Regions from separate parts of the Peribacillus sp. FSL M8-0224 genome, predicted to be linked through region 1. Evidence: riboswitches for the same ligand, from Rfam matches in the RefSeq annotation. Region 1 holds a riboswitch; each other region holds the start of a gene.
The links. A riboswitch is a leader RNA that binds a small molecule or an ion and turns the genes downstream of it on or off. The one in region 1 is predicted to bind preQ1.

Region 2: linked by a shared signal. The riboswitch ahead of queF (preQ(1) synthase) and the one ahead of MKX49_RS28255 (QueT transporter family protein) in region 1 are both predicted to bind preQ1.
Region 3: linked by a shared signal. The riboswitch ahead of queC (7-cyano-7-deazaguanine synthase QueC) and the one ahead of MKX49_RS28255 (QueT transporter family protein) in region 1 are both predicted to bind preQ1.

What each region holds. Positions count from the first base shown of each region.
Region 1 covers NZ_JBBOOJ010000002.1:46,376-56,623, reverse strand. The annotation lists gene adhP (alcohol dehydrogenase AdhP) at 1-956, opposite strand, end outside; gene MKX49_RS28270 (DUF3892 domain-containing protein) at 1,270-1,569, shown strand; gene MKX49_RS28265 (hypothetical protein) at 1,653-2,465, opposite strand; gene MKX49_RS28260 (YbaK/EbsC family protein) at 2,572-3,093, opposite strand; PreQ1 riboswitch class I at 3,266-3,310, shown strand; gene MKX49_RS28255 (QueT transporter family protein) at 3,317-3,802, shown strand; gene MKX49_RS28250 (TVP38/TMEM64 family protein) at 3,926-4,582, shown strand; gene MKX49_RS28245 (PAS domain-containing sensor histidine kinase) at 4,699-6,324, shown strand; gene MKX49_RS28240 (cadherin-like beta sandwich domain-containing protein) at 6,384-6,851, opposite strand; gene MKX49_RS28235 (cadherin-like beta sandwich domain-containing protein) at 6,900-7,835, opposite strand; gene MKX49_RS28230 (copper resistance CopC/CopD family protein) at 8,142-9,776, shown strand; gene MKX49_RS28225 (YcnI family copper-binding membrane protein) at 9,795-10,248, shown strand, end outside.
Region 2 covers NZ_JBBOOJ010000001.1:90,627-100,874, forward strand. The annotation lists gene MKX49_RS00450 (DsbA family protein) at 1-658, shown strand, start outside; gene MKX49_RS00455 (disulfide oxidoreductase) at 658-1,101, shown strand; gene MKX49_RS00460 (YfmQ family protein) at 1,556-2,005, shown strand; gene MKX49_RS00465 (BA3454 family stress response protein) at 2,492-2,782, opposite strand; gene MKX49_RS00470 (EamA family transporter) at 2,877-3,713, opposite strand; PreQ1 riboswitch class I at 3,865-3,910, shown strand; gene queF (preQ(1) synthase) at 4,015-4,515, shown strand; gene MKX49_RS00480 (aspartate kinase) at 4,718-6,064, shown strand; gene MKX49_RS00485 (nitroreductase family protein) at 6,634-7,194, opposite strand; gene MKX49_RS00490 (ABC transporter ATP-binding protein) at 7,642-9,390, shown strand; gene MKX49_RS00495 (ABC transporter ATP-binding protein) at 9,365-10,248, shown strand, end outside.
Region 3 covers NZ_JBBOOJ010000001.1:3,830,111-3,840,358, reverse strand. The annotation lists gene MKX49_RS18460 (gamma-glutamyltransferase family protein) at 1-367, opposite strand, end outside; gene MKX49_RS18455 (CapA family protein) at 442-1,725, opposite strand; gene pgsC (poly-gamma-glutamate biosynthesis protein PgsC) at 1,736-2,185, opposite strand; gene pgsB (poly-gamma-glutamate synthase PgsB) at 2,201-3,382, opposite strand; gene MKX49_RS18440 (hypothetical protein) at 4,170-4,385, opposite strand; gene MKX49_RS18435 (methyl-accepting chemotaxis protein) at 4,835-6,514, opposite strand; PreQ1 riboswitch class I at 6,699-6,741, shown strand; gene queC (7-cyano-7-deazaguanine synthase QueC) at 6,796-7,461, shown strand; gene queD (6-carboxytetrahydropterin synthase QueD) at 7,461-7,931, shown strand; gene queE (7-carboxy-7-deazaguanine synthase QueE) at 7,924-8,652, shown strand; gene MKX49_RS18415 (DUF4260 domain-containing protein) at 8,697-9,044, opposite strand; gene MKX49_RS18410 (TetR/AcrR family transcriptional regulator) at 9,097-9,666, opposite strand; gene MKX49_RS18405 (SRPBCC family protein) at 9,843-10,248, opposite strand, start outside.

The sequences.
Region 1 (10,248 bases):
ACGTCATTGATTTCATCAAGCTTTCTTGTTTCAATATTCGTTCTGACTTTACCCTCAGCCGCAAATTGAACAGCTTCCTGTAAATCTTTTCTCGTCCCGACGATGGACCCTTTTACAGTCACCCCATTTAACACTGTATCAAAAATCGGGATTGGAAGTTCATCATTCGGCAATCCGACTACAACAAGTGTGCCGCCCCTCTTGACTGAACTGTAAGCCTGTTCGAATGCTTTTTTCGTAACAGCCACAGAAATGGATGCCTGCACGCCGCCAACCTTATCCTTAATGGCCTGTACAGGATCGGTCTTAAGCCCATTAACCGTGTAATCCGCCCCCAGTTCCGTTGCCAGATCAAGCTTATCATCTTGAATATCGACAGCAATGACATTAAAGCCCATCGCTTTTGCGTATTGCAGGGCAACATGTCCCAATCCGCCAATTCCATAAACCGCTACCCAATCACCAGGTTTTGCTTCTGATACCTTAAGCGCCTTATAAGTCGTTACACCTGCACAGAAAATCGGTGATACCTCCGCAAAGTCAAGCCCTTCAGGAACCTTCACCACATATTTGGCTGGTGCTTTACAATATTCCGCATACCCGCCGTCAACGGAATATCCTGCATTCAATTGATCCAAGCAAAGCGTTTCCCTGCCGGTCAGACAATATTCACAATCGCCGCAGGCCGAATAAAGCCAAGGGATCCCAACACGGTCACCCACTTTCAAGGAAGTTACGCCTTCTGCCACCTTTTCTATAATGCCCACACCCTCATGTCCCGGGATAAGCGGAAGCTTGGGTTTTACCGGCCAATCACCATGTGCAGCATGTAAATCGGTATGACACACGCCACAGGCTTTAATTTTCACTAATATCTCACCATATTCCAATTCCGGGATCGGTACTTCCTTAATCTCAAGTTTTTGGTTAAATTCATTGACGACCGCCGCTTTCATTGTCTTGACCTGTTGTTTTGCATTTACAGTGCTTGCCCCTTGTTTTACATTCATGATTACTATTCCTCCCTTAATCTAGTGGATATTATTTCTTGCTACTGCTTACACCTACTACTTAAACTTGCACTACTGCACTACTTAAAATAGTTGCAAGTGCCATGCCAATGCAAAAAGGCCAAGACGACAGCATTCAAAAAAAAAAAGTGCCGAAAGATCGGCCCATTTGGACGAATTAACGGCCCAAGTTGGACGAAATCCGGTTTGTATATTGCAGGAAAAATGGTTCACCCTATAAATAGGAGGTGCCTAAAACATGGACAAATTTGAAGAAGCCTATGAGTCATATAAACAGCAGGGAACACCGCAAGCAAACCAAAGTGATTCAGCAGCAGGAAAAGAAGAAATCATCGCCGTAAGGAAAAATGAAGAGGACAATATTATCGCCATCAAGACGGACTCCGGCCGCGAACTCGACTACCCCACAGCCCTTGCGGAAGCCAAAGCTGGCAACCTGGCCAACGTTGACGTCTTTCATAAATATGGACGTGACATATTACGGAGTGAGCCCGATGGGATTAAAGAAAATAACCTGGATCAACTGCCGGAGTTTTGAGTTTTTCGGGGAGACTGCCTGATATGGGCAGTTTTTTTCTATCTGGATGCGCAAAAAAAAGAACCAGCATGATTAGCTGGATCTTATTTTTCATAAGGATAGGATTCAGAGATTTCGAGCAGTCGGCCGCAGGACTCGACAACCTCGATGATTTCCATCCATGACATGTCCAGACCCAGTTCATTAGCATGGGAAATCTTATCCCGTAATTTTCGGATGGCATTCGCATCCTTCTTCCCTTTACTTTTCGAAGGGATTTGGAAGAAGTGCCTCAATTCTTTATCTTTATGTATAATATCGAATTTATCACTGATTTGCAGGCACTCTATTATATTGATATCCTCATTTTTATCGATTCTCCTTTTATATAATTCAGTTGCCTTTTCTAAACGGTCTTCGCTGATCATTGGATACCAGCTGCCATCGCCGAATCTATCCAGGATGATATCGCTCATCCTCATTTCCAATAAGGTAATATATCCGAATATCAGCATCCTGATCGGAGGCTTTTGGAGGTCGGCATGGGTAATCAACATTTTAATTGAATTATTCTCTAATACGAACACCCTTGTCTTATTCTTAAAAATATGGAGAAGCTGAATCAAAGGGGTTGAATTCGAAACCATTTCCCTTGGTGAGAAGTTTCTCATATATTCAGAAATACTTCCTTCACCTAGTTCTTGCCTTTCGATATATCCGATGATTTCCCCTTGATCTTGGACTGCCAATATATCAAAATTCTTTTTTTTCATTGCTTTCTGGATATCCAGCGCCAGATCGTTTTTATGGCAAAACTCAAGCTCCTGGGCAATGCTCTTAACCGTTATATTTTTTTCATAAAGAGTTTTAAGACTCAGATAGCTGCTATTGCTTTTTCTTTCGCTTCCATTTAACATCTTTCACCCTCCGATCAGGAACACTTTCTGCCCGTTTTCCGCTTTAATAAAAGAAATGCATGAGGCCCCCGCAAATAAAGTTCACTGTAGTGGATTCCATCCCATTTCAAATGCCATCAACTGCATTTCCTGCCGCCGTATCCACATTCCGCTTTTCTTCCCACCCCTTACAAACATCTACCCAATCCTTTGCACCTGAATATTCAAACAATTCAGCGAGTGTAAGTTCTATTGCAGAGTTTGAACTGCCGCAAGCCGGAAACAATGACTCGAAGCGTTTCATCGATACATCAAGAAAAACAGCTAAATCGTTTGCCAGGCCAAACGGGCAAACGCCTCCGATTGCATGGCCGGTCTGTGCAAGCACTTCATCAGGTGAAAGCATTCGTGCCTTGAAACCGAACGTCTGACGAAATTTCTTATTATCCACTTTCGCGTCCCCTGCGGCAACGACCAAAATCGCGTGTTCACCTTCCCCTTTAAAGGAAAGGGTCTTGGCAATCCGCGCTGGGATAACACCGATGGTTTCCGCTGCCTCAATCACCGTTGCACTAGATGTTTCGAACTCCTTTACGTCGCCTTCCCGATTCCATTGTTTAAAATGGCTTTTGACACTTTCGATCGACATATTAATATTCACTCCTTTTTATGTACATATTGAAATAATATCATCCTTCATTGCAATAATTCAAAATCCAATTGTGCTGCTTCATCTGATTGGAAACCTATAAATTAAAACCATTCTTTACAAATTGACGAAACAAGCTTACATGGGATACTATTAATCATCGGGTAAACGCCTGCACGTGGTTCGTAACCATCCCACGATAAAAAACTAGGGAGAGAGTAAAATGAATGTTCGTACACTCGTGATAAACGGGTTATTGGCTGCCTTGTATGTGGCGGTCTCATTGGTTTTTAAACCAATAGCTTTTGAGATGTTCCAATTCCGTGTACCGGAAATGTTGAATCATCTGATTGTATTCAATAAAAAATATATCTACGGTATCGTTGGAGGAGTCTTCATATCGAATCTGCTCTTTTCGCCGATGGTGCCATATGATTTGATTTTTGGGGTGGGGCAATCCCTGCTCGCCTTATTGCTTGTCATTTATGTTTCTCGTTTCATAAAAGGCATTAAAGGACGTATGATCGCTACGATTATCTTTTTCACGTTCACAATGTTTTTAATTGCAATTGAACTGAACCTTGCCTTTGGCTTGCCATTCTGGCTAAGCTGGATGACTACAGCTGTCGGTGAGTTCGTTGTCCTCCTGATTGGAGCGCCAATTATTTATGGAATGAACAAAAGAATTCAGTTTGAAAAGTGGCTTTAAAAGGAATCTTCGCGCCGTTAAGCCACTATAATGGAAAAGAGCTGTCTGCATGATGCGGCAGCTCTTTTTTTTCACCATTGAACTCGAAAATGATAAACTATTAGTAAGAATGGTGGTGGCCCTTTGAAAAAAGTCCTGACCATAATCGGTCTACTTGTAATCGCAATTTTTATATACTCTAATGCAGAACTGTTCACTTTGGTTTGGAAAAGTGATTTGGATTCTGTGATTGGCATATTGAAGGAAAATCTTTTGCTTACATTTATTGTGACATTCGTATTGATGTTTGTACAAAATTCTTTTACAATCATCCCCTTAATTTTGCTCCTGACCATCAATGTCACGATATTCGGATTCATATATGGCTATCTATGGAGTTGGTTTACAAGTGTTGTTGCCTCAGGATTCATTTTTTATGCAGCCAGAAACTGGTTTCAGGAGCTTCTTTTAAAGAAGATTGGTGAAAAGTGGCAAGAATCTGTAGTGGAGCATGGCTTCATGTACGTGTTTACAGGCAGGATTTTCCCGCTTATCCCAACAAGCTTAATTAACTTGGCAGCTGGAGTCAGCACCATCACTTTCAAAGACTTTTTATTGGCGACGGCACTTGGCAACCTTATATACTTTTTCTTCCTATCACTGATTCCCTATGGACTGCTATCTGTTGAAATGAACCAATATACGCTAGCTGCGCTTGCACTCCTCTTCTTACTATTCTTCATGATCTATAAGCGTGCAAAAAAGAAGAAGAAACTAACCCTCTTCAGAAAAAACAGGTGACCACATTGGCCCCTGTTTTTTTATTTAGAGATTCTGCATATATTTTTTTCCGATAGTTTGTTAAAATGTGTATGTAATTTTACCTTTGAAATGTCTTAAAATCAGGGAGAATCTCCATGTCCAAACGCTCCATCTTAGCAATATATATCCTATCCGGGATTCTTACATTAGTCGTATTCGACTATTTTTTAACTACAAATATCCATAATAAAGAAGTCTTCATTCAACTCCAAAGGGCGGAAGGCATTGTTTTCCTTTTATCAATAGGCTTAATTCTATATCTTTATTTAGCTAAAAAAGAAGAATTCAAACGATTAAAAGAAGCGGAACAACGTCGGCGCACACTCATCAATTCAATGGTGGATTTCGTTAATTTCAAGGATGGGGATGGCCGATGGCTTGAATCCAATACCTTCGGGCTGCAATTATTTCAATTGGAGCATGTAGATTATAAGGGAAAAAGAGATAGCGAGCTCGCGGAATACTCCGAATTTTATAAAGAATCTTTGATCTACTGTGAAGTTTCCGATGAAGAAACGTGGGTAAAGGGGGAAATTACTAGGTGCGAGGAAATCATCCCTCTTCCCGATGGCAATCACAAGACCTTTGATACGATTAAAGTTCCCCTGTTCAATGAAGATGGTTCTCGTAAAGGCTTAGTCGTCATTGGCAGGGATATATCTGAAAGAGTTGTCGCGGAGAATCAATTATTCGATAGCGAACAACGCTATAAATCATTGTTTGAACACAACCCTTATCCGATGCTGATGCTTGATTTAAATGGAATGATCACGACCGTGAATCCAAGGTTTGAAACGGTAACAGGCTTTCAACAGGAAGAAATACATGGCGCCTCATTCATTAATTTGAATTTTTCAGCAGAAGACGCGGAATTGATCCGTACATCATGCCAATATGTCATGGAAAACCAAAAGGGGATCAAAAAAGGGAAAGATATAGAATTCCTGACGAAGTACGGGAAGTCCATCTTACTTTCTTGTACGTTTGTCCCGATGATGGTTGGCGAGGATTTAGTCGGAATCATTACTTATGCTAAAGAAGTCACTCAAATTCGAGAAACCGAAGCACGCTTAAGAAGAACCGAAAAATTATCGATAGTCGGCGAACTTGCCGCAAGCGTAGCCCACGAGGTACGAAATCCGCTGACTTCTTTAAAAGGTTTCGTCCAGCTGCTTAAAAAGAGCGACCATCCCTATGAACATTACTACACGATCATGTTAAGTGAATTGGACCGGATCAATCTTATTGTAAGCGAGTTACTCGTTCTGGCAAAACCACAGGAACTTCCATTCAGCAAACATCAAATCATCGACCTGATGAATGATGTCAAAACCTTGTTGAAACCAGAGGCGGACTCGTACCCCACCCAAATATCAATATCTGTCAAAAATGAAATACCGCTTCTATTATGTGAGGGAAACCAATTAAAACAAGTTTTCATAAACATGCTCAAGAATTCCATGGAGGCATCCGCCGACCACATTTGGGTTGATTTCGAACGAATGAACAATAACCTTTCCATCACCATCAAAGATAATGGAAGCGGAATAGAAAAAAACCGCATAAAACATCTTGGAGAGCCTTTCTATTCTTCAAAAGAAAAAGGAACCGGATTAGGATTGACAGTCAGTTGCCGAATCATTGAGGCGCATCGGGGAAAGGTCCGGTTTAACAGTGAACTGAACCAAGGAACCGAGGTCCAAATCATTTTGCCCATATAAATATGAATTTCGAGGACAAGCCTGAACCTTGTCCTTTTTTTGCTGGATTCAAAACCATCCTATTTTAATAGGGAGGTGAAGAAATCCTTTATATTCCCAAAGAATGACACCGTCTCAACAGGTTGTTTCCCATTAATCTGGCCTCCTGAATCATTGGATGTTTCGCTCTCCGTCATACCAGCTGTACTCGTTTGCGCTGCCTCAACTTCCGCCTCTTTTGATTTGACATCATCCACGGTTTCTTCCTCATCCATTTCAACATCGATATCCTTTTCGAAAACAAGGACGTAAGTACGACGCTCCCCATCCTTTGAAACAGTAACGGAAATGGCCGTTTTCGCTTTATCCTTGATCTTCACTTTTGCACTGCTCGCACCGTCATATTCAATTGTTGCTCCGCTGGCATTTGTCGTTGCATTCATTTCGACTGAAGAAATATCATTATCGACCTCGATATGATAGGTATGCTCATTAGATTCAAAAGATTTGTTCCATACGCCGGATGATACCGTCAGGCTGTTCAACACTGGTCCATTATTGCCTTCCTCGCCTAAAGAATCTGCGGACGTTACTTTCTAAACAGAATCCGTTTTCACTTTTTGTGTTGAAATACTTTCAATTTGCTGTGCATTCGTTACTTGACTGACACCACTGCTTGGCTTTTGATAATTGGAGGATTCCGCTGATGTTAAAGATGTTTTATTCCCCTTATCCGAGGAAGGTTGGGCTTTGCTCGTTCCTGTTGAGGGTTCCTTTTGAACTTCATCCTCTTTTGGAGCAGCTTTCGATTCCGTTTCCTTTGCTGCGGCTGCAGCCCGTGTAATCGTAAGTGTATATGCTTTTTCATCACCATTTTCCGCTGTAACGGTTATCTTCACCGTTGTCTTACCGACTGGAAGGGTAACCTTTACACCTGCACTGGTTGCATCCTTTCCATTTACCTTTACAATTGCCTTACTGTCACTCAATGTCGGAGTTACCGTAACCGACTGGACTTCATTTTCAACTGAAGCATGATAAGCTGTCACTTTAGAATCGAATGTTAATGAGCCTTTTGATAATCCAATCGATGTTAAAAGGTTATCATCACTTTCATGTTTTTCGACCTTGAGAGTATAGGTTACGGTTTCATTTTCCCCATCGCTGACGGTGATTACAAACGTATTCATGTCAGTTTGAAGAGTTAAATCCTTCAATTTACCATCTGTCATTTTGACACCATTCACATATATGGCTGCATTCTCGTTAGGGCTTGCTGCAAGCAAAGTGATCTTTTCCACATCATTCCCCACTGTTGAACTATAGTCGTGTACATCTTCTGTAAACTTTTGATCCAGTGCTATACCCTCTATCTCTAGCTTTGAAAGACTATTTACCGTTTGTGCCTCTTCCAAAATGACAGAAGTGCCTTCCGCAGCTTCTGCCGCTGGCATATAAGTGGATGTTCCCATCCCCACAAGGGAACCAACCAAGATCACCTTCACACTTGTTTCTTTTAATCCCTTTTTCATCAAAACCTATCCCTCCAAATTCCTTAAACATGAGGCTCAGATTACTAAGGGAACCTTAATTATTTCTTAATGGAGTTTATATCAAAAGGAGGATGCCTATTTGGTATAAACTTTATGCAAAGTGGAATTCCCACCCCTTATTTATGGCTATACTGGAGTGGAAGGCAAAACTAAAACTTATTGTTCTCATTTTCTAGCGAAACTCTTAAACTGCCTTTAGATAACTAAATTATTTTCACTGTTTTTTCACATTTTCCTTTTATAATGGGCTTACATAATCGGATGAAAGGATGATGGCACACCAAGATGAAAAAATATTTATGGCTGGTAGTCAGCCTATTCAGTTTGCTTTTATACCCGGCAGTGGCTTCCGGTCATGCTACAGTAATCAGCTCTAATCCTAGCCCGAATGAAGCGATGGATACTCTTCCTGAAAAGATCACCATTCAATTCAGCGAGAATATACAACCAGCTTTTCATTCGCTTGAGGTATTCAGCCAAGATGGAGACAAAATTCAAACTCAAGACAGTACAATCTCTGAACAGAGTGAAAAAATACTGGAAGCTAAGTGGAAGGGCACGATCGATGAAGGGATTTACTATATTAAATGGAGAGTGGTTTCGAGTGATGGCCATCCCATTGAAGGAACAATTCCCTTTCAATTCGGAGATCCGGCCGGCCTATCAGATCAAAATAATTCCGAAGTGAATGAAAGTTTTCCGAATTCCATCAACGTTATGCTGCAAAGTCTACAATACATATGCTTCGCTGCCCTTACCGGAATCCTTTTTTTCAGATTATCGCTAATGAAGGATTCTCGACTTTTTGAAGCCAGCAGAAGAACCCGTCTATACCTTTGGCTTTCATATGCTGGTTTAGCATTTTCCATCTTCTGCAGTCTGCCTTTAAGAGTTACGATCGATGCTGGCGTAGGTTGGACCGATGCATTTAATGTTAGTTATATAAAGGAAGTATTGAATGCTACAAACTTTGGGACGATCTGGATCATGGAAATTCTAATATTGCTCCTTCTATTTTTAGTAATTTATTTCATGCTCGAGAACTCATTGAATAAATCACTACCTTTCATTTCATTCATCATAATTGCCAGCTTGATGATTTGTAAGGCTTTCACCGGACATACAGCAGCCGTTCCTAATCAGGCTCTGGCCGTTTTGATGGATTTCCTTCATTTATTGTCCATGGCTTTATGGCTCGGCGGCCTTATGGCCTTATTGGTGATTTTGCCTGGGCTTGCAGATCGGCAGGCAGCCCAAGAAGATAAGAAAACCTTTTACTGGTCGATCATTCAAAGGTTTTCCAAATGGGCATTTCTGTTTGTAATCATCCTGATTATTAGCGGAATCTATAGCAGTTTACAGCATGTACCAACTATCCATTCAATGTTTAACACAACATATGGCCAATTGTTACTAGCGAAAATCGGTCTCATGTTAATCATGATCGTTTTAGGCGGCTTTCATTTTCTCAGAGGGAAAAAGCAAACGAAAAAACTTGGTTATAGTGTGGGAATGGAGTTTGGTTTAGGAATCGTCATCCTTCTCATTGCAGCTTTATTGACAAATGTCCAAACTGCCATGTCTTCTCCCGGCCCCATTGAAAAAACGTTACGGACTGAAGAAAATAACGAGGTTACATTAATGGTGACGCCCAATGAAGTCGGGGATAACCTGATTCAAGTAAATCTATCCAATGAAGGCAAGCCAATAGCTGAAATAGAGCAGCTTACGATCACGATGCAGCCATTGGATACGCCACGTGGTGAAATAAAGCTGCAAATGGAGGAGAAAAAAACAGGGACATTTACATCAAAGTCTATATTAACCATGCCAGGAAAGTGGAATATCCATGTTCATGGATTGACTGAAAGCCTGGATTCAATCAATGCTGATTTTATAATTTTCATAGGGAATTCATAATAGGAGGGATTTATACAAATGAAAAACATTTCAAAGCTACTTATTTTTACATTTGCTGCATTATTCATTTTTTCCGGTTCAGCATATGCTCACGTTACGGTCAAGCCTAGTTCATCTGCACCTGAGGCGTGGGAAACTTATACAATTAAAGTACCCGTAGAAAAAGAAACTGCCACTACAAAGGTGACTTTAAAAGTACCCGAAGGGGTTACTTTTGAAAGCTATCAGCCTGTACCTGGATGGAAAGTAACGACAGAAGGTGACAAAGATGGGCATGTAAAAACAGTAACTTGGGCCGCAACTGACAAAGGAATAGCCGCTGGACAATTCCAGCAATTCTCTTTCGTAGCACAAAATCCCAAAGAAGAAACGAAAGTTGCCTGGGATGCATTTCAATATTACGAAGATGGTGAAATTGTTGAATGGAGCGGTGAAGAAGGCTCAGACCTACCTCATTCTGTAACGGAAATCA
Region 2 (10,248 bases), on a different contig from region 1:
TAAAATTGCAGTTATACTCACTACTGTTATTTTGGCAATAATAGCTGCACTTGTTGTTATTAATAATTTGAAATCAGAAACAACCAATGAATCTCCCACAGGAAAAAAACCTCCTATTGAAGGACAGCCGACTATAGGAAAAGCAGATGCCACTATATCCGTTGTAGAATTTGGTGATTTCAAATGTCCATCTTGTAAGGCATGGGGAGAAACGGTTTTCCCTAAGTTAGTTGAAGATTATGTTGATACTGGAAAAGTGAAATTTTCTTATATAAATACACTATTTCACGGAGAGGAATCACAGTTAGGTGCAGTCGCAGCTGAATCAGTTTTTAAAAACTCTCCAGATTCGTATTGGGATTTTCACAAAGGTTTATTTAAGGAACAGCCAAGTCAAAATCATGATGGATTATGGATAACGCAAGAGAAAATACTTGAAGTAGCTGATGGTATACCTGGCATTGATGCAGATAAATTGAAGTCAGATATTGAACAGGAATCAGTGATGGAAGAAGTAAATAAGGATACAGAATTAGTGGAAGAGTTTAAAATAGAACAAACTCCTTCAATAGTGGTGAATGGTACTTTGCTAAAAGATCCTTTTGATTATGAAAAAATAAAAAGCCTTATTGAGCAAGAGCTAGAAGGTAATGAATAATGAAGGAAGATATGGCGGGATTCAATAGACAATTTTTTCTCTATTTAGCATGGCTTGTTTCAACAGTGGCTACGCTAGGGAGTCTTTATTTTAGTGAAATCCGGGGTTTTATTCCATGTGAACTATGTTGGTTCCAACGCATATTAATGTATCCTTTAGCTTTAATACTTGGAATTGGCACCTTTCAAAATGACTCATCAGTAAAGAAGTTTGTATTGCCTATGGCGATTATTGGGTGGTTTATTTCTTTTTACCATTACTTGATACAAAAAGTTCCGAGTTTTGCAGGAATAAAGCCTTGTGTTAACGGTGTGCCATGTAATGCCCAATATATTAACTGGTTTGGCTTTGTAACCATCCCATTTTTAGCCTTAACGGCCTTTACTTTGATTATTGTTTGTATGGTTCTCGTGAAAAAGCAAAATATTAAAAAAAATCTTTAATATTGCCGGTGGAAATGTCAGTAATGAAGCAGGGGATGAATTGAGTTAATTTCAAAGATAATTTCCTTTATTTTGTTTAAACGTACTTGAAGCTGCTTAGCCCATTTTCTAAATGTACAGAGTTTGGCTTTGTCCTAATGGCTTTAGCTAGAAAACTATGTTTTACTTTTAGATCAAAGGTTCCTCCTGAATAAACATATTAGTTGTATATAAAAATCCATTTTTGTAATCAAATGATTCAAAAATGGATTCTTTTTTTTGATTTAGTATACACTTTTAAATAATAGTTTGATTATCTAATGCCCTTCTTCGAGAACCCGTTAGTTTAAGTACAGCGGTATAACTAATGTGAAACGTTAATAGAACGGACACATCTACTAAGAAAAACGGTCAGCCCCTTTTGATATAATAAGTGATATAAGAATTAATTTATAAATGTAGCGGAGATGATGAATTGACTTTGCCGGTTTTGATTTTGACAATTATCTTAAGTTTGTTAAAAATATTGGTTTCCTGTCTTCCAACCGATGCAGTTAATTGGATTATCAGCAAATTTAAAATACACGCAGAAATTAGTGGCGGGAATGCGATCGTAACCTTTGACGGAAAACGTTTAGAAGGTGAAGAAAAAATTCAAGTTATTAATTATTTTAATAAAGCTAGGTTTTTGAAGAAAAATCATATATTCCCAGGGAACGAGCAATTGTTTTTACATCCAGAGAACAGCGGGACTCCATTGGTCATTGATACTAAAAGAGGCAAAAAGGATGTTAGGTTATTTGTATATATTTACAGCGACCGTGTGGATGTAGTTAAACAGTACAGGAAGAAGCTCATTTCTTATAGTCTGTTTTCCGATAGCCTCCAAGAACGTTCCATGCCATTAATAAGAAATTTAGTTTAATAGAACATTAAAAAGACGGTCCTTAAAAGACCGTCTTTGAGTTTGCAAACAAAAGGGTTCTAACTAAAATTTAAAACAAAGTTGATTGGAACGGAAGATGCGAGACTCCTGCGGGAAAAGCGAGTCCAAGGGAGACCCCGCAGGCGCAAAGGCACCGAGGAGGCTCCTGACCGCCCGCGGAAAGCGAGTGCCTGGAGTGGAAATTAACGGTTAAATTGTCTACAGCTGAGACGCGCCTTTAAAAGACCGTCTTTTTAAAAGACTTTTATTATATAATCCCATTTCAATTGGGAATTTTTTCATAATAAAAAATTCTAGTACACAAACTGACATCTTAATTTTAGTGTCTTTTGAATAATAATAATTAAAAGTGTTTTTAAGCAGGAGGGAATTGCTGCAAGAGGGTCGTTAATCGTGCATATGAAAAGTATTTTGGATAGTATTTAAGGTAAAAAAAAGCAGGTATCTATTGCGATGCCTGCTTTTTTATGCTTTCCATTGTTTTTCAACTTGATGAAGGGCTTGTTGTAAAATTACTTCATGATCAGTACCCGGTTTAGTTAGGACGTTAGTTTGATAAGATTTTCCTTGGAAATCAACTGTTACTGTAACTTTTACCATTATGCATCTTTCCTTTCCTGATTCAGAATTAAATGAGGTGGTTGTACCTATTTCTTTTATACCCGTGGCAGAAGGATAATCAAACATTTCAAAAGCAGTAAAATCGAGAAAGTTAATATTCAAAATTATCTGATATTTTTCAGGAGGTGTCAACACTTTTTTTTTTGACCTACTCTATTTTCCGGTTAAATAAAAAACGACCTGGCTTAAATACATGACAGCCAGGTCGTTTTTATTATACGAACTATATTTATATTTTAGTTAAAATAATACCGATTAATGCCGCTAGAACACCGGCAATTTGATAGGTTTTTAGTTTTTCCTTGAATATATAACATCCAGCGAATACGACAACCAAACAGTTCAGGCTGACGACAGGGAAAATGATGCTTGCGATGCCGGTGTTCAACGCAAAGAAATAACATCCATAGCCTATCATGCTTAAAAAGCCTACTAAGGAACCGATTTTGACTTCCTTTAGCTTGATTTTTTCTTTTTTAAAGGCTAGAGCCGAAAGAAGATAAAGCATTCCGCCTCCATACATTGATACAAGGATATCAAGGGAGTTTAAATGAAGACGTGTTGATGTCGTCATAAGAATGCCGAGCACACCAAAAGATAAGATGGAGAGTAATGTGTGCATCATCCATGGGACATATTGATGATTACCTTTTGCATTAGGTGTATATTGGATGACTAATGTAGCGATAAACATGCAGGCGATTCCACTCCACTGCAAGGAAGAAATATGTTCGTGAAAAATTAAAGCTGCACAGAGAATGGGGAATATGGCATTCGCTGCGATTAATGGAGATGTCAAGCTTGCCGGACCCTTTTCAAAGGCGCTTGCCATCTGGATGTTACCATTGGCGTTCAGTACACCAATTGCTGCACCAAGCATGATGGACAGCCAGTTCATCTGCAAACCATCCATTAATACTCCATAAACAATGGACAAAATAAATGCTGAAAAATAAAAGAAAAATTGGATATGTATCTTGGAATACCCTTTTCCGCTGCTCCATTTAAAAATGCTGTTATTGATTCCGAAGCATAAACTCGTGATGAGTGCTGCAAAAATCCACATTGACTTAATCTCTTCCTTCGTGTAGGATAAACTTCTTCTACATTTTAAGCTGAATGCCATCAAGAATCAAACCAAATTTAAAATGTATGATTGACAGATTAGATTATTTTTTCTATATTTACTATGACAATTTTAAAATATTTCCCGATATACGGGAGAGGTTCATAGCATCACCCTCTTAAAAAAACTATGGCTTTGATATTTTTCGCGAATCAACCATATCTTTGAGGAGATATGGTTTTTGTTATATAGAGGCCCATTTTATGAATCTCCCTGAAATGTGGGATTAGGAGGACTTTTCATGTCTGGAAGAAAAGAAGAAGAATTAAAAAAAGATATCACACTGCTTGGGAATCAAGGAACAAAATATACATTCGACTATGCTCCTGAAATCCTTGAATCATTCGATAACAAGCATCCGAACCGGGATTATTTCGTCAAATTCAATTGCCCGGAATTCACTAGTTTATGTCCGATCACGGGCCAGCCGGACTTTGCTACCATTTACATCAGCTATATTCCCAGTGTGAAAATGGTGGAAAGCAAGTCTTTGAAACTTTATTTATTCAGCTTCCGCAATCATGGTGATTTCCATGAAGACTGCATGAACATCATCATGAATGATTTAATCGAATTGATGGACCCTAAATATATTGAAGTATGGGGCAAGTTTACACCAAGGGGCGGAATTTCCATCGACCCTTACACGAATTATGGGAAACCAGGTACGAAGTATGAGGAAATGGCGAATTACCGCTTGATGAATCATGACTTATACCCGGAAACCGTGGATAATCGCTAAAGAATGGAGAGACAATGGGCATATGCCCGTTGTCTTTTTTTTAGTTATAGCTAATTTCGATCAGTGGTTCTGTCATTCTGTCCTTTTTAAAAGTACAAATGTCCTCCTATAATGGAATTTCCACTTGATTGTTTCGAGAAAAAGCGTAATAATAGGGAGAGTTAATTTTGACAGAATATTTACGAAAATAGGGGATGTCGAGATGAAAGTTGCAAAGTTTGGTGGAAGTTCACTTGCGTCAGGTGAACAGTTGAGGAAGGTATTCGAAATTGTTGTTTCTGATCCAGAGAGGAAGATTGTGGTCGTTTCCGCTCCAGGAAAACGCAATTCCGATGATATAAAGGTAACGGATTTATTGATTGAAGCTGCGGAACAGCAGCTGCGCGGGGATAACGGAGAGCATTTGATAGAAGATGTTGTATCCCGCTATGCGAGCATTGCTGCAGAGTTGGATATATCCGAGAGTGTCATCACAGGGATTCATGAAAATTTAATGGCACTGCTGCATGCAGATCAATCTAACCCGAAGCGCTATCTGGATGCCTTGAAGGCCGGTGGCGAGGATAATAATGCGAAGCTGGTCGCAGGTTATTTCCAAAGCCTTGGAGTGGAGGCGCAGTATATCAATCCGAAGAAGGCAGGCTTGATCGTAACGGATGAAGGTGGATTTACCAGGGTGCTGCCAGAGTCTTATGATCGGTTATATGCTCTGCGTGATGAGCCAGGAATCGTTGTATTTCCAGGATTCTTCGGATATACGTTAGATGGTGATGTGTTAACCTTCTCAAGAAGCGGTTCCGATATTACGGGTTCGATTCTTGCTAATGGGGTCAAGGCTGATTTGTATGAGAACTTTACGGACGTGGATGCCGTTTATGCGGTGAATCCAAATGTGGTTTCCAATCCGAAGGGAATCCGGGAACTAACCTATCGTGAGATGCGTGAGCTTTCTTATGCAGGTTTCTCGGTATTTCATGATGAGGCGCTGATTCCTGCATTCCGTGCGGGAATACCTGTCCATATCCAGAATACGAACAATCCGGCGGCACAAGGGACCCGCATTGTGAATACACGGGATAATACGAACGGGCCGGTTATTGGGATTGCGAGTGATAAAGGATTTTGCAGTATTTACATTAGCAAATATTTGATGAACCGGGAAGTTGGTTTTGGCCGGAAACTGCTGCACATCCTCGAGGATTATGGAGTTTCATATGAGCATATTCCATCAGGCATCGATGATGTGACGCTTATTCTTAGGCAGGACCAGATGAAAGGGGATGCCGAGAAGAAAATCATTTCCCGAATCAAGAAAGAGCTTCATGCCGATGAAGTGAATGTGGAGCATGATCTTGCCTTGATCATGGTTGTAGGGGAAGGAATGCGCCATAATGTCGGTACAACGGCAAGAGCGTCAAAAGCCTTGGCCGAAGCAAAGGTGAATATTGAGATGATCAACCAGGGCTCTTCGGAGGTAAGCATGATGTTCGGTGTGAAAGGGCACAACGAAGAGACGGCAATTCAGGCATTATATCACGAGTTCTTTTGAGTATGAGCGTTTAGGGACCTCCTTTTAGAAGGGGGTTTTTTGCGATTAATCTTTTAATCACTAAACATACCTTTTTATCTGGTTCTTTATGGTAGTGGCAATGACTGTGTGGGGATAATCATTACAAGCTAACAGACGCGCTGCAGGGTTCAGTGCGTCTGTTTTAATTTAATACCCATATGACAAGTGGCAAATGCAATTGGAGGAGATCGGAGTTGACGCTCTTGAAGCGGATAAAAAGGGGGGTCCAACCTCATACATATCTTACACCAAATTATAAATGATCTTGCTGAATAAAATCATGTTTAGAAAGCATCCTTATCACCTAGTTAAATACTTCTATATAATACAAAAAAAGAATGTAGGAATAAGTTCTATCTATATGTGATTGGAGTGTAAGGCACGAGGCTCCTGCGGGAAAAGCGCGTCTAGAGACGAAAGCGAGTGCCTGGAGGGGAAATCAACGTTCAAATTGTAAAAGCATAAAAAAACTGTAGAAAACCCGGTTTTCATCGAGTTTGTCTACAGTCTGAGACTCCAACTGGAAGATTGGAGGCTTTCCTTTTATGTTAGTCCATAATGGTCAGGAGTTGATCGATCGCGTTCCTTGGACGCGGGGCAGGGATCATATCGGGATAGCCAACGTGAAGGCTGCCGACGATCTTCTCGCCTGGGTTCACGCCCAAAGCTTCACGAAACTCCATGCTGTGTATCATGCCGTATGTTTCCCATATCATCCCGATTCCCTGTTCCCAGGCAAGCAGGCTGAAATTCTGGATCAAGGCACTTGTAGCCGCATAATCTTCTTCACGTGTCATGGGATTCGGATTCTCTTCCATGATCACTGCGACAAACATCGGTACACCTATGAGTTTATTATATCCTCGCTGTCCGGCTGCTTTTTTCTTTTCAGGGTCCTTCTCTTTGCCTTCCATGAATGCACGTGTTGCTTCTGCGAGTTTTAAACGGCTATCACCATGCACCACGACGAAGCGCCATGGCTGGGTCATTTTATGGTTCGGTGCCCATGTCGAAGTTTCCAATAATGATTGGATGGTATCAATAGGAACAGGAATGTCCTTAAATCGTTTGATGCTGCGCCGTTCTTTAATGATATCTTCTAGTTTCATGATCATCCTGCTCCTTTAATCATATATGTAAGTTTAATAGTTGAAAAAAATAATCCCCGGCTGCCTAATATGCTTCCAATGTGAATAAATTACTTGAATAAAGAGGGGGCAATATTCTAGTGACTTGCATTCGCTAATGAGCATATAATTTTACTAGGCACAGAGAAGCCGGGGCGACATTGTATCTATGTACAATATCAAAAGGGTACGATAAGAGAATATCGTAATTGCTTATCAAATTTCAGAGATCGATAATGAAATTGAAAATCATTATCAATTAGAATTTTCGCTTATTTCCTGTTATTTGTCAAGGGTATTTATAAAAAAAATTCAAGATATTTACCAATGCTTTAAAACAGTTAAAATCTTTTAAAAAATCTGTATAAAAATGTATAATGAGAGGATGAAAAGATGCTATTTACATACGGAGAATCGAAGGTGTCATAGATGAAAAAATTGTCCTCATTTCTTAAGCCATACTGGCTTTTGATCATTCTTGCTTTATCCTTAATGATTGTCGAGCTCGGGGTAGAGCTATTACAACCTCTATTTATAGCAAAAATCATTGATGATGGCATTTTGCAGAAAGATTTATCGGTGGTGATTAAATGGGGAAGTGTCATGGTTGGACTTTCCGTTTTTTCATTTCTTGGCGGGATCGTTAATTCATTTACGGCATCACATGTAAGTCAAAGCTTTGGACATGATGTCAGGAAAAGCCTTTTTGGTAAAATACAGGCGTTTTCTTTTGCGAACTTGAATAATATCCCGACTTCCTCGTTGATCACAAGGATGACGAATGATGTTACCCAACTTCAAAATACGATTTTTATGGGCTTGCGTATCATGGCAAGGGCGCCGTTGATCGTAATCGGCGGAGCGATCATGGCTATTGCGGTCGATTTGAAATTATCCCTCGTATTGGTCATTTCAATTCCGGTTCTGGTTTTCTTCTTGGGATGGGTTATGAAGCGGGCGGCTAATCTGTTTAAGCTCGTCCAGAAAAAACTCGATAATGTCAATGGAGTCATGAGGGAAAACCTGATAGGCATGCGCTTGATCAAAGCTTTTCTTCGTAAGGAGCATGAAATCGGCCGATTTGACGATGCGAATGAAGAGTTGAAAAGAAAGACTGTGTCTTCCCTTCGTTTAATTGAAACGACGATGCCTGTGCTGATGCTTGTCATGAATGTGGCGATTCTGATCATTCTCTGGCTTGGAAGTGAATTTATAACAACGGGAGATATACAGGTAGGGGAAGTTGTGGCGATTGTCAACTATGCCACGAGGATCGCGGCATCCCTTTCCGTTTTTTCATGGCTGATCATGGTCATTTCCCGTGCAAAGGCTTCAGCGGAACGTGTGACGGAAATATTTGAAACCCCGATAGATATTGATGAAGGTAAGGCGGAAAGCAAGAGTGGGGCCGTCAATGGGGGAGGCATTAAGTTTCTGGATGTATCTTTCCGCTATCCTGGAACCGAAACCCCGATATTGAAAAACCTGACCTTCTCCATCGATCCGGGAGAATCGCTTGCCATCATAGGAGCGACAGGATCAGGGAAAACATCACTGTTTCAGCTGATTCCGAGATTATATGAAGTTGAAATCGGCTCCATTCAAATTGATGGCCAAGATCTGAAAGATATTCCCTTGAATTCGCTGCGGAACAGGATCGGCTATGTACCGCAAGAGGCCCTGCTTTTTTCGGGGACCATAAAAAATAATGTCGCTTGGGGAAAAGAGGGTGCCTCGATGGAGGAAATCATGGCTGCGGCCATGCATGCTCAGGTCCATGAGACCGTAATGAAACTTCCGAAGCAATATGAAACCCAGTTAGGGCAAAAAGGAGTGAACCTTTCGGGAGGGCAAAAGCAGCGCTTATCGATTGCAAGAGCATTGGTGCGCAAACCGAAGATTCTCCTTCTGGATGATAGTACAAGTGCCTTGGATTTGAAGACGGAAAGTAAATTGCTTGCCGCTTTAAAGGACTATACATGCACAACGCTCATCATTACACAAAAAATCAGTACAGCCATGGAGGCTGACAAAATCTTGTTGCTGGAAAGCGGTCAAGTCCTTGCGCTGGGGAAACATCAGGATTTGATGCAAACAAGCGATCTTTATCGAAAAATCGTTCACTCACAGTTTGGGGAGGAGGGGATTTCGCTTGAGTCGAAGAATATCCCCCGATAAGGCAAAGTCTAAACCGGTCAACTCCTGGAATACGGTAAAAAGGATCATTCCCTACTTGGCAACGAATAAAAGCCTGCTATTTTGTGTCCTTTTCATGGTACTGATAAGCTCGGTTTTGGGATTGCTTGGACCCTTTCTTGTTGGGATGGCCATTGATGATTATATTGTCACAAGAGATAGCGGGGGGCTGATCAGCCTTCTTTTAGGGCTTCTCGGAGTCTACATATTTTATTCCCTTTCCATGTGGCTTCAGAATTATTGGATGATCGGAATTGCACAGGATACGGTTTATGCGATGCGCAATCAACTATTCAAAAAGCTTCACCAGTTGTCCATTCCCTTTTTTGATCGGCGTCAGCACGGGGAGTTGATGAGTAGGGTCACGAATGATATTGAAAATGTCAGTTCCACTTTGAATAGTTCCGTCATCCAGATCTTTTCAAGTGTGCTGACACTTGTCGGGACGATCGGAGTCATGCTGTATTTGAGCCCTTTATTAACTATTTTAACCTTATTCATCGTTCCTCTCATGTTCTTCGGTCTGAAGTGGATAACGAACAGGACGGGAAAGCTGTTTAAAGCACAGCAGAAGAACCTTGGAGAACTGAATGGGTTTATAGAAGAAACGATTTCCGGACAACGGATCGTAAAGGCTTTTTCACAGGAAGATAAAGTGATCCGTGATTTTATCATCCGGAGTGAAAATTTAAAGAAAGCCGGATTCCTATCACAATCATACTCAGGGCTGATCCCAAAACTGATGAATTTACTGAACAACTTAAGTTTCACGGTAATAGCCGCTGTCGGCGGGTTTTTGGCGCTGAGTGGCATAGGTACGGTTTCCATCGGGGTCATTGT
Region 3 (10,248 bases), on a different contig from region 1:
TCCCTGTATCGTGTCTTGAACTTGGGTCTTCTGGGGAGGATTCACGATAATCGATAAATTCGGGTTCGCCGGATTCCGGGGCAATCAGCATACCGCCGCCGCCTCCCACGCCAGATCCATAAGGTTCGACTACACCTAATACATACGATACCGCAATGGCGGCATCAGCGGCCGTTCCGCCGTTTTCCAATATATCCATACCCACATCTATTGCGATCGGATTTGAAGAACTGACCCCATATGATTGTTCCGTTTTACTCTTTATCGGATCATTCGTGTCAGAAATAGGGGGTGTCTTCGAACATCCAGCAATATATATGAGCAAGCTTAGGGATATGAGCACTTTTCCCGTCATACGGTTAATCATCGGTTGTTCCCCCTTTTCGTTGAGCTTCTAAGTTGTGTATCTTCATTCTTCAAATAGTAGTGATAAAGCGTTCCTTACTGAATGGGTTGCATTTCCGGTTGTTTAGCTTGTACGGCCTTTTTCTCTTGTGCTGCTTTTTTCTCTAGTGCAGCTTTCTTTTCCATTGCTGCCTTTTCCTCTTGTTCACGCTGTGCCTTATGATCGATTACCTTCTTGTGATCCAAGGTAATCTCGATGCGATCCTCTTTTTTAGACCACTGGACTTTTTCACTCGTTTCCTTCGTCAACTGTCGGTAAACACGTGATTTGTCAATGGAAGAGGTAGCTGGCCTTGGTGTTGCTTCTTCAATTTGCAGCGGTACGACATCGATTGTAGCTTTTCCGTCTTCCGCTAAATGGTATTGAACCATGGCTGAATCCTTTGTGCGTGTCCAGCCTTGATCGAATATGAAATTTCCTAGACTATAGAAAATGATTCCATCTTTATAAACATCAAACGATTGAAGCACGTGGGGGTGATGCCCGATGATGATGTCAGCGCCCGCATCGATGATAGCTTTAGCCAAGTCTTTTTGCCGATCGGTTGTTGAGGTTGAATACTCTTGTCCCCAGTGCATATTCACCACAACCAAGTCTGCATTGCCTTGCTTGGCATTCCTTGCTTTGCCGATCATTTCAAATAATAAATCAGGATTGGAGTTCAATAGTCCGGCTTTATCATTTTTTGATACGGCATCCTTACCGTAAACATCTGTGAAGCCAAGTGTTGCAACACGTACGCCATTAACATCCGCATAGTCGATGCTGTTTTTTGCTTCCGCAGTGTTCGATCCAACACCGACATAGTGCATATCCTCACTTTTAAATTCATCAATCGTGTCAAGGAGTCCTTGTTCTTCATAGTCCATCATATGGTTATTTGCCAATGACACCACAGAGAAGCCAGCATCTTTAACGGCTTCCACACCACTAGTATTGGAGTTTAACCGGATTGGAGTATCTGCTTCCTTGTAGTTAGATACCTCTTCTTTTAAAGCGGTATGTTCATAATTCCCACTGACATAATCCGAATTGGCAAAATAGGGTTTCATATACCGGAAGAGGTATTCATACCCGTGCTTTTCCGTCACTTCTTCAACATAACGTCCCATCATCACATCACCGACCATTGTCATCGTCAATGGTTGATCGGATTTTGTTGCGACTGTTTTCACTTCCTCAGCCCGTCCCATCCAAGTGGTAATGACTAAAGCGATTAGTAATATAGGTAGTATGATTCCAGTGTATTTAAGATTTTTTTTCTTCGTGCGTTTAATAAAGATAAGTGTTTTTTCTTTTGCATTTAAAGTCCGTTTCATTTTTTGCACCTCAGAATAGGTAATACACGTTCATTAAACCGAAAGTTAAACCGGATAATAAAAGCGTGCTGCCAAGTGTCAATGGCATTCCTTGTCTTTGTATGGTATTCGCTATCAATCCAGGTACGATTATACCGATTCCCCGAAACTCGAATATTTCAAAGGGCATGACGGGGTAGACTAAGTCCAATAGGAGTTTCAAGCAAATCCCGGTCACCATCATGGCGGCGAATTTTCTTCTTCCATATAAAATCACCCATCTTGAAAGGCCGTGGGTGACGATTAAATAAGTTACGACACTAATGATCAAAATGGTGAGCATGATTTCCCATTGATCAAATACTAATGCCAAATAACCTGGCACGATAAGTCCTGCGGGTACGACACCCGTCTTTTCTGAAAATATAAGGCTAAGCGTTACTCCAAGTACTAGGGCTACGTATAAATCCGATCCAAACATTAAGGTTCCTCCTACTTAACTTGCTTTTTGCTTTGTTTTAGATTTCATGAATGCTTCAATTAATGGTTCCGCTGCACCGTGAATATTCCCGACACCGTAGACGATGCGATTTTTCATCAATGGGCGGAGACGGGCCACGATTTCTTCAGTTGACCAGTTTTCTAAATCCCAATATTCTTTAGTATCCAATTTACCTTGCTCGAATACCCTTGTAATCGGTGATGTGGTTTCACCAATGGCAATGACGATTTCAGATTTTATGTAAGGCAATACATCTCTTGCAAACTGCTCAGTACGGTCCACACGATCGGCACGGCAATTCATGATGACGATAGGAGGTTCTGTGCTGTATCCGAACGTATTGACACGTTCCCATATGTTCAGCGTCGATGATGCATCATTTGCAGCAAAGCCATTGACAAAGAAAGTTGGCTGGATGGGATCTCCGAATTTGGTGATCCGCATGGCACCTGGATCGGGATGCGCATTCAACATGCCGCGAAAAGCCGTTTTTTCATCAATGCCCAAAGCTTCAGCAACGGCCAAGGCCAGTGATGCATTATCAGGAAATACCATATAGTCGAATTCACGCAGGAACTCTTCCGATATTCTGGAGTTGTCTGCAACGATTACTTTTGTGTTGCGTTCTTTGGCAATTTGCTTGAAAAAGTCCAAATATTCACTTTCGATGGTTATTAAGTGACCATTATGGGGAATGGTAGCAGTGAAGGCTTCAGCAACCTCATCCAATGTCGGTCCCATGACATCCATATGGTCTTCCAATACATTCACGATGACCCCAATGTTTGCCTGGATCATTTTGTTTTGAAAGATTAGTTGATAGTCAGGCTGTACGGCCATGCACTCACAAACCAGTGCTTCCGTGCCTAAGTCGGCAACTTCTTTAACTACACGCCGTTGTTCTCCTATGTTGGGTCCTTCCGGGCGTCGTACAATCGGTTTTTCCTTGTCGGTAAACCAATAGATCATTCTTGCTGATGTTCCGGTTGTTTTACCTACTGTTTTGTATTTAGCTTCCTGGATCACACCTGTAATTAGACGCGTTACAGTCGATTTCCCTCGAATCCCATTCACATTCACACGTACCGGGATGGAGTCGAGACGCTTCTGATGGCGTTTTTGTTCAAAAATGCCATAGCCAAGCAAAAAGATCGCACAAATAAATATTGGTGCCATTTTTTAACCTCTCTTTTTTTCAAATATTTGAATTACTGAATACACACTACATGATTTTAAACTTAATAGGCAAGAGTCAATTATTCTATCGTAATATAGTTATCGTCAGCTTTTTCAAATATATGTATATTAGAGTGTAATAGTATCTAATGGGATAAATTGTTTTATGAGTACAAAGATATGGCTGAAAATTGAGGGAATCGAGGTTTTATTACACTAAATTATGGAAAGTTTAATAAAAACCTATTTTGGTCAGAAGTAAAATAGGTTTATGAGTATTTGAACCTAATTCATAATGGCTATATTTGAATAATAATTAATTTTTAAAAGTGAGGTTTATTACAGTTTATTAATTGTTTATACCCATTGTTTGACATAAACGTTACAATTTTTATGCATTTGTCATTCAATGTGAAATATTGCATCTAACGACTCAATTAGTTGAACTCTTTTGAATATGGATAAAGATGAGTAAAAGAACACATCTCTTTTTTTTAAATATTTTTCGGTTTTTCCTTGGTAATACCCAGGGGTCTATAATTGAACTTTTACCTAAAACATGAAATAAACTAAAGTTAACCCATTTCTTTTAAAAAATACCTAGTTTCTTCTATAAATATAGTGTTTATAGAAGAAGGAAAAATAAAAAAGCCCAGAAGCATATCTGAGCTTTCGGCTTATATATTGTAAATGAATGTAATGGTCACGGATCTCCGTTAATCATGGAGATTTAACTTTTGTGGGTCTTGAGTTACAGCTTGGGTAGCTGATAATGGAAGGAATCAGGTTAACTGGATTTCTTTCTGTCAGAAATCTCAAGGTTGGAGCCCTTTTTACCGCCATCAATCACATAAAGTCTAGGAGCTAATCTCCTTCTTTTTCCTTGATTGTCAGGATTCATCTTCATATAATTTTCGTATTCTTTGCGAAAGAATTCTTCGGTTTCCCGTTCCAGTGCTTTTCTTTCTTTAAAATCTGCGATGAATTTGAAAAAACGTTTCATATGAATTCCTCCTTATGGGGTTAAAAGGTCTTAGTTTAATAGTAACATATCGTTGGTGTAGTTTAACCTTTTTTTACAAATTTGGAGTGGAAAATATGTTTTTGTGTGAATAAAGTTGTGAATGGTTTGATTCGAGAGAAAGCATGCAATCGATATTTACTGAGCATATGGGCCCGTGCATGGTGTTGAAAGGAAAGGTCTGGATTTGCAGGTATTGGAAGTAATCATTATTTCAGTTAAAATATTCCTTTGATTATATTCATTATACACTAAATATTCTGAAAACAAAGGAAAATATTCACTTCCAGCCGCTTTTGATAGATTTGCTTTTTTAACGGTTCATTATTTTGTATAGTTATATATTCCCCGAATATACGAAAATGAAACAACACTTATAATAGGAGAAAAAAAGCAAGTTCCCGCATTCAAGCAGCGGGAACTTGCTAGTGTCATAATTGGAATTTCTTAACCTGTGCAGTCAGCAATTCTGCCGAAGATGCAAGTTCACTGGCATGATTCGTGATTTCATCCATCGAAGAACTGGATTGCTGAGCGGAGGCGGAGACTTGTTCGATTCCTGCCGCGGACTCTTCAGAAAAGGCAGCGATATCTTCGATAGCCTGATTGATTTTTTTGCTATTTGTGGAGATATAGTTCAATTCTTCGGTAATATGCTGTATTTTCATTTCCATATTCCCGACAGAGTGATTGATTGTTTCAAAGGTTCGGCCTGTGAGTGTGATCTGTTTCGTGCCTTCATCCACTTGAGTATAACCATCTTCCAGGGAGTGGACGACTGTTTTTGAACCCGTTTGAATGGCGGAGACAATATTGGTGATATCCCCAACGGAGTGTGTGACCTCTTCAGCGAGTTTCCGCACTTCATCGGCGACGACGGCAAAGCCCTTGCCATGTTCACCAGCACGAGCGGCCTCTATGGCTGCATTCAGCGCCAATAGATTGGTTTGATTGGATATATCTTTGATGACCTGCACAAGCTGCGAGATTTGCTGTGATTGAGAATCGAGCCCTTTCACTTGCTCTACGGCATTTTTGACAATCCCATCAATACTTTGCATCTGTTGGACTGAACTGCGCATTAAAGCGGTGCCGTCCTTGGTCAAGGAAAGGATTTCGGTTGAACTTCTAGCCACATCCGCTCCTTCCAGGTGGGCCAACTCGATCCTGCCGGTGAAATCATCCATCATGCGAACCATTTCGGCTGCCCGGCTGGCTTGTGACTCCGAACCTTCCGAAAGTTCATACATCGTAGACGCTATTTGCTTGCTGCCCTGCTGCACTTCATTTGCTGATTGAGTCAGATCCTCGCTTTGGTTGGTAACGGATTGCGAAACAACGAGCATTTTTTCGATCGTATCACGAAGGTTTTTCTGCATTAGGTTGGCGGAGACCGTTAATTCGCCCAGTTCATCATATGACTTTTGCTCCAGGGGCTCATGATTCAGCTCTCCGTCAGCCACCATTTTCATCCTGTCCCTAATTTTAAGGAGGGGGGTGGTAATGAGGTTGGCAGTAACAAGCGCCAGCACAAGGCCGATAAGGACTGCTGCAATGGATAAGATGATACTTGTCGTCTTGACCGATTTCCCGCTTTCGATGACGGTTTTACCTGAAGCGACAATCAATTCCTCGCGTTTAGAAGCAAGCTCCTTGAAACCCTCCATTACTTCATTGCTGATTGGCGCCACTTCATTTTTGAGTATCTCTTTGGCGCGTTCTTCATTTCCTTTTTCATACTGGATAAATACCCGTTCTACAATCATCGTCCTCCAATCCACGCTCTTCTCGATCAATTCCTTTGTTTTATCAGAATCGCTTAAGGCTAGGAGTTCCTCCTGGATGACCTGGCTTTCTTCGGTATATTGTAAGAACCTTTCTTTATAACTCTCGTCGCCATATAGAATATAGGCCCGGACGAATGCGGTTCTTTGTGATAGATTATATAGGAGCTTTTCGTCTTGGAAAAGAAGCGGAAGTTCCCTTTCGATGATATCCTGTGAGTATACCAGTGACTTGTTGCTGCTATAAATGTTGAATGCTCCTAAGATGACACATAAAGATATGATGAGTGAAAATGCCACCAATACCTTTGCTTTAATGCTTTTCAAATTATTGGACCCCTTTATCGATATTTTATTCACTCTTTTTATCGGATTTTTAATGTGATTTTTAAGTAATGAAAAGTTAACCAAATTTTCCACCAGGTCTAATGTTCACTTTATATAAACATCTTGATTTCTTATCATTTTCAAGTTACTATTGACTTGGAAAAATATAATATTCCGCGTTAAGGCGGAAGAGGTTCTAGCTACCCTCTCAAAAAAACTAAGGAGAAACAGTGCTCTATTCTTAGGGTGCTGTTTTTTTCCGTAAAAAGGAGTTTTATAGAATGAAGAAGAAAGAAAAGGCAGTGGTTGTGTTTAGCGGAGGGCAGGACAGTACGACGTGCCTGTTTTGGGCATTGGAGAGATTTGAGGAAGTGGAAGCGGTGACGTTCGATTATAATCAGCGGCATAGCTTGGAAATCGAATGCGCTCAAAACATTGCCAAGGAATTGGGCGTGAACCACCATATCCTTGACATGTCGCTGCTGAACCAACTGGCACCGAATGCATTGACAAGAAGTGATATCGCAGTGTCGGACGGAGAAGAAGGGGAACTGCCGTCGACGTTCGTGCCAGGGAGGAATTTGCTGTTCCTTTCGTTTGCCGGAGTGCTGGCGAGCCAGATTGGCGCTAAACATATTGTCACAGGAGTCTGTGAAACGGATTTCAGCGGATATCCTGACTGCCGCGATGTATTCATTAAATCGTTGAATGTGACCTTGAACTTATCGATGGACCAGTCATTCGTGATTGATACGCCGCTAATGTGGCTTAATAAAGAGGAAACATGGGAGCTTGCTGACCAGCTTGGCGCGTTCGACTTTGTCCGCGAAAAGACCCTGACTTGCTATAACGGAATCATCTCCGATGGCTGTGGAGATTGTCCGGCATGTAATCTGCGGAAAAAAGGACTCGATGACTATGTAAGCAGACGGAAGGTGCTTTCATGATGTACGGTTTTAAGATAGTGGATAAACTCCAGAAAATAGATGAAGATATTCAGCGCAGCCAATTGAAGTATACAAACAAGAGGGTTCTCGTGAGTAAGGAATTCACCTTTGACGCGGCGCACCATCTGCATGACTATGAAGGGAAATGCAAGAACCTGCATGGCCACACGTATAAAGTCATTTTCGGATTGAGCGGGTATACGGATTCACGCGGGTTGATGATAGATTTTGGTGACATCAAGGATATATGGAAAAATGAAATCGAAATCCACCTGGATCATCGTTATTTGAATGAAACCCTGCCGCTCATGAATACAACAGCTGAAAATATGGTTGTCTGGATTTATGAAAAAATGGCCGAAGCCCTATCATTAAAAGAATATGAGGGTGCTAGAGTCGAATTTGTTCGACTGTACGAAACGCCGACAAGCTATGCCGAAGCCAGACGGGAGTGGATGGAAAGTGAGTAAACTCCCGGTTATGGAAATCTTCGGGCCGACCATCCAAGGAGAGGGAATGGTCATTGGTCAAAAAACCATGTTCGTTCGGACGGCCGGCTGCGATTATTCATGTTCCTGGTGTGATTCCGCATTTACATGGGATGGCACAGGTAAGGAAGATACCGTTCAGATGACTGCCGATGAAATATGGGATGAGCTGAAGCGAATTGGGGGTTCCGGTTTTTCCTTCGTGACGATATCTGGGGGAAACCCGGCCCTGTTGAAAAACCTGAACGGCTTGATAGCGATCTTACATGAAAATAAAATGAAAATAGGTGTCGAAACACAAGGGAGCCGATGGCAGGATTGGTTTCTCGATATTGATGAACTGACTATCTCACCTAAGCCGCCGAGCTCTGGAATGAACACGGACTTTACCGTGCTTGACCAAATCATCTCGAATCTTGCCAATCGAAATCCAGAAAAACATGTTTCATTGAAGATCGTCGTCTTTAACGAGGAAGATTATCAATATGCCAAACATGTACATGGGCGTTACCCGGATATTCCCTTTTATCTGCAAGTCGGCAATGACGACAGCAGGACGGCGGATGATCGACAATTGATCAGCGGCCTATTGAAGAAGTACGAAGAGTTAATTGATAAAGTGATAGCGGATGATGAATTGAATGATGTGAAAGTCCTGCCACAGCTGCATACCTATATATGGGGTAACAAGCGGGGCGTGTAAAGTAAAGGCAGTGTGATGTTTAATCACACTGCCTTTTAAGCTTATTACAACCTTTGCATGTGTGTAGCTTTGAAGGATGATGTGTATTTAAGGCCATATCCAAATAAGCGATCCATTCCTATATGTGCTGTCCAAATTAAACCAATCATCATCCATGCATCCGACTTTAGGAATATGGCTAACAAAATCATGAAGATGGACACGATATAAGTATGGAATGCGTTATAAACCTTTGCTCCAATCCGATCATCGATCAGATAGGCCAGCATGGAAACATCAGGGGACAAAATCAACAAGAGGAAAATCCACCAGCTGAATTCATATAACGAATAGATGTAAATCACCGCTAAAAGGACCATAAGTCCTTCAATATGAAGGAATTTCTTCACCATTTCATAACCTCCAAAGTTTAATTGACCATTGGTCAATTATATCCAAAAAAAATTATATGATGTTCTTGGTGATATTTTTTACATGAAAATAGGCTAAACCTTTTACATCTTGATAAGATAGCTCAGAATTAATATAAAAAGTTATGAATCCGTGAAGAGAAAGAAAAATCGACCAAATGGATGCAGGATTTAGTTTGTTGTCCGTTAGATCCGTCAAGGACTGGATTAGCTTTTCGTATGTTTTATTAGAGTCGAATTGAAGTAACTGCTGAATTTCTTTTTCCTTCGATAAGAACATGATGGAATAATGATTCTGTTGGGTTAAACCGAACTCCAAGAAGCACAATAAAATCTTTTCCATTTTTACAGAAGGGTCATTTTTCGACAGGATGATATCATCGATTAAAGAATTTAAAACGGAAAAATCCGTTTTCACCAAACTATAAAATATTTCCGCCTTGTTTTTAAAATGATAATAAATGGCTCCATGACTGCAATCCAATGATTTAGCCAATTGCCTCATCGAGACATTCGAATACCCTAACGCTGCAAAAAGGTTTCTAGCTTCATTCAAAACCATGTCCCTGGATAATTCTTGACCTGCCGATTTCCTTGGCGACATCTTGTCACCTCCTTATTAATTGACCACTGGTTAATTAGGATGATAGCTCACGGATTTTCAAATGTCAATTATTAGGTCGAATGATAAAGTACTGTTTTTTAAGTGGGATTTTGCCATTTGTTTCACCAGTGTTGCAAAGGATAAACCCCCAGTTTATTGAGGGTTTATGCAATTTATTAAAAAACTAATGATGCTCTCAAAGTAGTAACGCCATTTTCTAAATAACCCTTTAAACAGGTTAATGTATATACCCAACCTTCTTTTTGTCCGATCATTTTGTTTATTATTTCAGGGTCGTCTTCACTCAATCCAGATTCGTTCACTTCAATGATCGTACTCGTTTTATCCAACTCTTTTAGTGTAATGGTAACAATCGTTTCTTGATCATTTCCGCCCCATGCAAACACGATTTTCCTATTTTCCTCTACTTCCAATACATGAATGACCACTTCAGCATCGTATTCGTTGTATCTCAATGTAGGCGTCCTGCCTTTTTCCCATCTTTCCGAACTTGATGAGAACCAGAAATTCCCGATTTTTTCAGGATTCACAATGGCTTCAAACACTTCATTAGCTGGCTTG